DNA from 3 places in the Burkholderia pseudomultivorans genome. Region 2 is predicted to be linked to each of the others. Evidence: riboswitches for the same ligand, from Rfam matches in the RefSeq annotation. Region 2 holds a riboswitch; each other region holds the start of a gene.
The links. A riboswitch is a leader RNA that binds a small molecule or an ion and turns the genes downstream of it on or off. The one in region 2 is predicted to bind cobalamin.

Region 1 (2,262 bases), on a different replicon from region 2:
CCATCCGTCCCCCGCGGATAGGGCGTTCGGCGAGCGTCGGGCTCACCCCTTGCGTCGGCCGGTATCCGGGCTGGCCGCTTGCCAGGCCGCAGCCTTCCCGTCCGGCTGGCGGACAGTGGCATCGTGGGCGGCATGGGCGCGGGCGTTGCAGGACGCGTCGCGCGGGCGGCGTACCGTTGCGGGGACAGCACAGGCCGGGCGGATGTCCGCCTCCTGTTTCCCGTTTAACTGCATGCGCGGAATGCGCATGCGAGCACCGAACGCGGCGCATACGATAGCACAGGCGCTGCGGCCGGCGGATTCGCCGGAGCGTCGACCACAGGCGGGCGGCGAGCGTGCAGGCCGCACGCCGTGCGTTTCGATCGGCGACAAGGAAGGTGCGCCATCCGCGCTCCATCGCGATCCTGCCCGCGCGCCGTTGGCCCGCCTTGACGCTCCCCGCCGCGACGCCTACACTCGCACGCGTTTTGGTGCTCGCGCGTGCCGCTCCGGCGCGCGCAGTTAAACGGGAAACAGGGAGCCTGCCTGCGCCGCAGTCGAGCCAACCTGTGCTGCCCCCGCAACGGTAAGCGAACGCGTCGCGCGTCAGCGCGATGCAGCGCCGCTTCGCCGCATGCCGCGTGCATGCGGACGACCGCCACTGGATGCCGCGCGCATCCGGGAAGGCGAAGCGGCGTGTTCGTCAGCCCGGATACCGGCCTAAACGAAGGGGTTCAGCGCCGCGGGGAGGCGGCGCATCGTCCACGGCCGCAGCATGCCCGACGCCCGAGCGTTTCCCGATTCCGCCGCCAGGCTGCCATCCGCGCGACCGCGCCTGGCCCCGCGGCGAACGGCAGGCGTTGCGGGCGGCGCTGCCGGCGGCCGTGTTGGCATTCACGTGTCGACCGTTCGCAAGGAAGCGTCATGCCCGACTCATGTTTTCGCCCGCATCGGCGCGCCCGTCGCAGCGCGCCGGCGCCTGCGCGCGGGCGGCCGGCGCCGCGCACCGAGCCCCCGCACGTGAAGCGCCCGTTCCCCGCGAGCCCGCCCCGGCCGGCCGCACCTCGTCCCGTCGCGCGCCGCGCCGCAGCCGGCGCGACGACGCCGGCCTGACTCCACCGATTCACTCGACACTGGACCTACCATGACCATGCGCAAGCTGCCCGTCACGATCGTCACGGGCTTTCTCGGCAGCGGCAAGACCACGCTGATGCGCCACATCCTGCAACACGCCGAAGGCCGCCGCATCGCGGTGATCGTCAACGAATTCGGCGAGCTCGGCATCGACGGCGAAATCCTGCGGGGCTGCGGAATCGGCTGCGACGATGCGCAGGACGAAGCGTCGGGCCAGCTCTACGAGCTCGCGAACGGCTGCCTGTGCTGCACCGTGCAGGAGGAGTTCTATCCGGTGATGGAAGCGCTCGTCGAGCGGCGCGCGGACATCGATCACGTACTGATCGAGACGTCGGGCCTCGCGCTGCCGAAGCCGCTCGTGCAGGCGTTCAACTGGCCGACGATCCGCAACAGCTTCACGGTCGACGCGGTGGTTACCGTCGTCGACGGGCCGGCCGCCGCGAGCGGCCAGTTCGCGGAAAACCCGCAGGCCGTCGACGCGCAGCGCCGCGCCGACCCGAACCTCGACCACGAATCGCCGCTGCACGAACTGTTCGCCGATCAGTTGTCGTCCGCGGATCTCGTGATCGTGAACAAGGCCGATCTGGTCGATGCCGCGCAGTTCGAGCAGATCGAAACCGCAATTCGCGACGAAATCCCGCCGCAGGTGAAGATCGTGCGCGCGACGCGCGGCGAACTCGATCTGGCGATGCTGCTCGGGCTCGAATCGGCGTCGGAGGACACGATTCATCTGCGCCACGATCATCACGGCTCGGCCGACGACGGGGACCATGACCACCATCACGACGACTTCGACTCGGTCGTCGTGAGCGGCGACGCCGGCTCGCGCGACGCGACGATCGCCGCGCTGCAGCAGCTCGTCGAAACGCATACGATCTATCGCGCAAAGGGGTTCGCCGCGCTGCCCGATGCGCCGATGCGACTCGTGATCCAGGGTGTCGGCCGTCGTTTCGACAGCTATTTCGACCGTCGCTGGCAGGACGGCGAAACGCGCGCGAGCCGCTTCGTGCTGATCGGCGAGGACCTCGACGCGGCCGAACTGCAGCGCGCGTTCGAGGCCGCGTGCGCGGCCGCGCTGCAGCAGGCGTAACGCGCGATGCATCTGCTGCGCACCACGCCGGGCGGCTTCGTCGACGATACGCAGGGCGT
Region 2 (2,262 bases):
GAAGCGGGCTGATTCATGACGGCATCTCGTAAGGGAACCGCGTCCGATCCTAGCCTCGGCATTCAGTCACTTTGATGACAGCCGCGGCGCGCGACCACGTTCTTTACACGAATGAAAGGTTTCGGTGCGAGAGATTTCGTTGGCAAAACGAAAGAACTGGCATGAGGCGCTTTTCCCGCTTTCGACGCCTTTGCACACGGCGTCCGCGACGTGTCGAACGCAATCCGCCGGTTGTCGCGTTCGAGCTCACCCTGAACGGCGATCGGAGCGGTCGTCGTCCGCGATCGGCATCCAGCCCTCCGGCGTGTGCGCGAACGTCGTGCACGACAGCGGCGCGATGTCGATGCCCGACACGGTCCTCGCATCGGCGCGCAGTACGTTCGCGATCACGGCCCGCACGATCGTCGCGTGCGTGATCGCGACGATGTCGCGCTCATGCGGCAGACGGTTCAACCATGCGCCGGCCCGTCGCATCGCCTCGTCGAACGATTCGCCGCCGTGCGGCGATGCGGACGGATCGCCGATCCATGCGCGAAGCTCGTTCGGGCAATCGCGACCGAGATCCTGCAGCCGCTTGCCGCGCCAGCCTCCATAGTCGACCTCGCGCAGCATCGCGTCGATGTCGGGATGCAGCCCGAGTGCGTCGGCGGTCTGCCGCGCGCAGCGGGCGGGACTGCACAGCACGCGCGCGTCTGCGATGCCTGCGCGCCGCTCGCGGTGCGCGGCCGCTTCGGCCAGGCCGCGCGCATCGAGCGGCTCGTCGTCGGGAAACGTGCCGGTGCGCATCGCGCGGGTCGATGCGTGTGCAATCAGGCGCAGCAGCGCGGGCATGTCGGTGTCGGTCTCCGGATGGCGCGGCGGGCGGGCATGGGCTTCATGGCCCGGACGTTCGCGCGTACAATGCGCCCGATACGAAGCGCGGAAGCCGGTGAGAATCCGGCGCGGTCGCGCCACTGTAACCGCGGATCCCGCATCCCGGAAGTCAGACCTGCCTTCGTTGACCGTCCATTCATTGACCGGGGCGCGATTCCCCTGAGGTGCATCCATGAGCGAAGCAGTCCTGAAGCCGGCCGTCGCGCCGGTGCCCATTCCCGTCCGCGAACTGTTGCCGTGGGCCGTGTTCGTCGGCCTGATCCTGTTGCTCGCGCTTTACTTCGTCGGCGCGGAACAGGGCGCGACCTCGCTCGTGCCCGGCATGTACGTGCACGAGTTCGTGCACGACGGCCGCCATCTGCTCGGCTTTCCCTGCCACTGACGCGGAGTTCACGATGGTTGGAAAGCTGCTCATGCGGGGGATGCTCGCAGGCATCGCCGCGGGTCTCCTCACGTTCGGTTTCGCGAAGATCGTCGGCGAACCGCAAGTCGATCAGGCGATCGCCTTCGAAGAGAAACTCGATGCCGCCCACGGCGATGCGCCGGAACCCGAACTGGTCAGCCGCGACACGCAGGCCGGCATCGGCCTGCTGACGGGCGTCGTCACGTACGGCGCGGCCTTCGGCGGACTGTTCGCGCTGACCTTCGCGTATGCATACGGCCGCGTCGGCCGCATCGCCGCGCGACCGCTCGCCGCGTGGCTCGCGCTCGGCGCGTTCGTCGCGCTCGTGATCGTGCCGAACCTGAAGTACCCGGCCAATCCGCCGTCGATCGGCGACCCGGATACGATCGGCTATCGCACCGGCCTGTTCTTCCTGATGATCGCGATCTCGATCGCGACGATGGTGTTCTCGGTCAGCGTGCGTCGTCATCTGCTCGCGAAACTGGGCCACTGGAACGCGTCGATCGCCGCGGCGCTCGTGTTCGTCGCGATCATCGCGGCCGTGCAGTTCGGCCTGCCGTCGATCGACGAAGTGCCGGCGGCGTTCCCGGCGGTGCTGCTGTGGAAGTTCCGCGTCGCGGCGATCGGCATGCAGGCGATCCTGTGGACGACGATCGGCCTGCTGTTCGGCGCATGGGTCGAGCGCGGCGAACGCAGCGCGGTGCGCGCGGCCTGACGCCGGGCCGCCTCGGCCGACCGCGCGCGCCTATCGCAGCATGCGCGGCGCGTTCCACGTCGATTCGCGCGCCAGCGCGACGAACGCGGCCAGGTAGTCGATCGACGCGTCCGCTTCTCGGATGCCGAGGAAGATCTGCTTCGCGATTCCCTTCCTGCCGAGCTTGACCGGCACGACCGGCATCCGGTCCGCATATTCGTCGGCGAGCCATCTGGGCAGCGCGGCCACGCCGCGCCCGCTCGCGACCATCTGCAGCATGATGTCGGTCGTC
Region 3 (2,262 bases), on a different replicon from region 2:
CGCAGCCGCTCAGGTGCGCATCGATCGGCCGGCCGACGCGGGCGGCCAGCGCGAGCGCGTCGCGTTTGGTATCGGCGCGCGCCTTCGCGCAGCCCGTGCTGCCGGTGCAGGCGACCAGCGTCGCCAGCGGATCGGACGGCGCGCACACGAGGCCGAGCGCGGCGAATTCGTCGAGCACGGCCGGCGCACGGGCCGCTGCGACGCCGTGGATGAACACGCCTTGCCATGGCGTCATCGACAGCGTGCCGTCGCCGTCGGCTTCGGCGCAGGCGGCGAGCCGTTCGAGTTGCGCCGCGTCGAGCCGTCCGAGCGCGAACTGCGCGCCGACGCTGCAGCGGCCTGCGTCGAGCGACGCGCGCGCGCCGAAGCGCAGCGCGGCGTCGGAGGGCGGGCGACGCCAGCCGGCCAGCGCCGGATCGGTGACCAGCGGGAACGGCAGGTAGCGCCGCGCGTGTTCGAGCAGCGCGGCTTCGTTGCTGGTCGCCAGCAGCGCGCGCATGCGCGTCACGTCGGCCGGCGCGAGATCGAGGAAGGCGAGCAGCAGCGCGCGCACGAGCGCGACGGTCTGCCCGGGCGACACGTCGATCGACGCGGGCGCGTCGCGCTGCGCGACGGGCGGGCATCCGGCGAGCCCGGCCGCGATGCGCACGTCGCCGTCCGCGCGACGCCACGCGGCGAGCCAGATATCGTGAGGATGATCGAGCGCCGCGACCGATTCGCCGCCGTCGAGCTGGATCGAGAACTTCGGCGACAGTTCGCCGCGACGCGGCTCGTTTGCGAGCATCCGCAACAGCGGTGCCGCGAGTGCGCGGCTGTCGAGCCATGCGGCCGGATCGTGTCCGGCGAGCGGGCTGAGCATCAGGTTGCGCGCGTCGTCGCTGGCGGCGAGCGCGGCCGCATCGTCGGCATCGACCTGCGGGCCGAGCCCGGCGTCGAGCAGCGCACGCGTCAGCGCGGCGGCCGCGCCGTCGCGAATGCCGCGCAGCTGCAGATTCGCGCGATTGGTCGCGTCGATCGCGCCGGAGCCGTACGCGCGCGCGGCGTCGGCGATCGCGCGCGCCTGTCGTGCGTGAAGCCGGCCGCCGGGCAGCTTGATCCGGCACAGTCCGCCGTCGGCGGCCGCGACCACGCGCACGAGCCCCGGACAGGCCGACGGGCGCACGACGGACGATGCGGAAACGGAAACGGGGGCGGAACTCAAGAGGCACCGGGACAGTGTCGCGCCGCGGCCAACGCATCGGTACACCCCGCCCGATGCCGGCTGGCACGCACGCACTTTCAGGCCGGCAGGTCTCCTGGCTGACAGGTCGGCGCCGGCTCCCGGCCTTCCCGGTGAAACCAGTGGCGTGAGGGGGGAACGGCTCGCTGTCTACAGTTGCGGGGGCAGCCACAGCAGCGCGATGCGCCCTGTGTTCCCTCTTCGGCCCCGAAGGGCACCGGCGAACGAACGCGCGTAGCATACCCGATTTCGCGGGCGGCTCGCGACCGGAAAACCGTGCGGCGGACGTGGACGGCGGCGGCATCGTGGCGAAGCCGTCGTCGGTTGGACGGCGATGCCGGCCGCGCGCGCGTCGCCGATATTTCGTCAGCCGAATCGGCCGCGCACCGACTCGTCCGCATGCGCAGGCGACGCCCGCCCGGCAAGTGAAACGCGGAGTGGAACACGGTACTATCCCGTTTTTCGCGATGCGGACCGGTACGCGGTCGGCAACAGGACGAACGATGGGGAAGGGTGCATGACGGCATGGCTGACGGTGGTGGGCATCGGCGACGACGGCTTCGCGGGGCTCGGCCGCGCCGCACGCCGCGCGCTGCTCGACGCGACGCTCGTCGTCGGCGCGAAGCGGCATCTCGACATGCTGCCGTCGCGGCTCCCGGCCGCGCGTGAAGCGTGGCCGTCGCCGTTCGAGCTGTCGGGCGTGCTCGCGCGCCGCGGCACGCCCGTTTGCGTGCTTGCAAGCGGCGACCCGATGCTGTTCGGCGTCGGCGCGACGCTGGCGCGCCAGCTTGGCGCCGACGAATGGCGCGTGCTGCCCGCGCCGTCGTCGCTGTCGCTCGCGGCCGCGCGCCTCGGCTGGGCGTTGCAGGAGGTCGGCGCGGTGTCGCTGGTCGGCCGTCCGCTCGCGACGCTGGCGCGCCACCTGCTGCCGGGGCGGCGCCTGTTCGTGCTGAGCGCCGACGGCCGCACGCCGGCCGAGGTCGCGGCGGAACTCGCCGCACGCGGCTTCGGGCCCACGCGCATCACCGTGTTCGAGCATCTCG

Region 1: another riboswitch for cobalamin. It lies ahead of cobW (cobalamin biosynthesis protein CobW); the one in region 2 lies ahead of WS57_RS01705 (CbtB domain-containing protein).
Region 3: another riboswitch for cobalamin. It lies ahead of cobG (precorrin-3B synthase); the one in region 2 lies ahead of WS57_RS01705 (CbtB domain-containing protein).

The regions. Positions count from the first base shown of each region.
Region 1 covers NZ_CP013378.1:3,148,091-3,150,352, forward strand. The annotation lists cobalamin riboswitch at 39-276, opposite strand; cobalamin riboswitch at 452-718, shown strand; gene cobW (cobalamin biosynthesis protein CobW) at 1,124-2,203, shown strand; gene cobN (cobaltochelatase subunit CobN) at 2,210-2,262, shown strand, end outside.
Region 2 covers NZ_CP013377.1:388,984-391,245, forward strand. The annotation lists gene WS57_RS01695 (inorganic phosphate transporter) at 1-17, opposite strand, end outside; gene WS57_RS01700 (histidine phosphatase family protein) at 247-831, opposite strand; cobalamin riboswitch at 869-1,011, shown strand; gene WS57_RS01705 (CbtB domain-containing protein) at 1,046-1,255, shown strand; gene WS57_RS01710 (CbtA family protein) at 1,269-1,991, shown strand; gene WS57_RS01715 (LysR family transcriptional regulator) at 2,022-2,262, opposite strand, start outside.
Region 3 covers NZ_CP013378.1:3,166,579-3,168,840, forward strand. The annotation lists gene cobG (precorrin-3B synthase) at 1-1,201, opposite strand, end outside; cobalamin riboswitch at 1,268-1,456, opposite strand; gene WS57_RS26900 (bifunctional cobalt-precorrin-7 (C(5))-methyltransferase/cobalt-precorrin-6B (C(15))-methyltransferase) at 1,737-2,262, shown strand, end outside.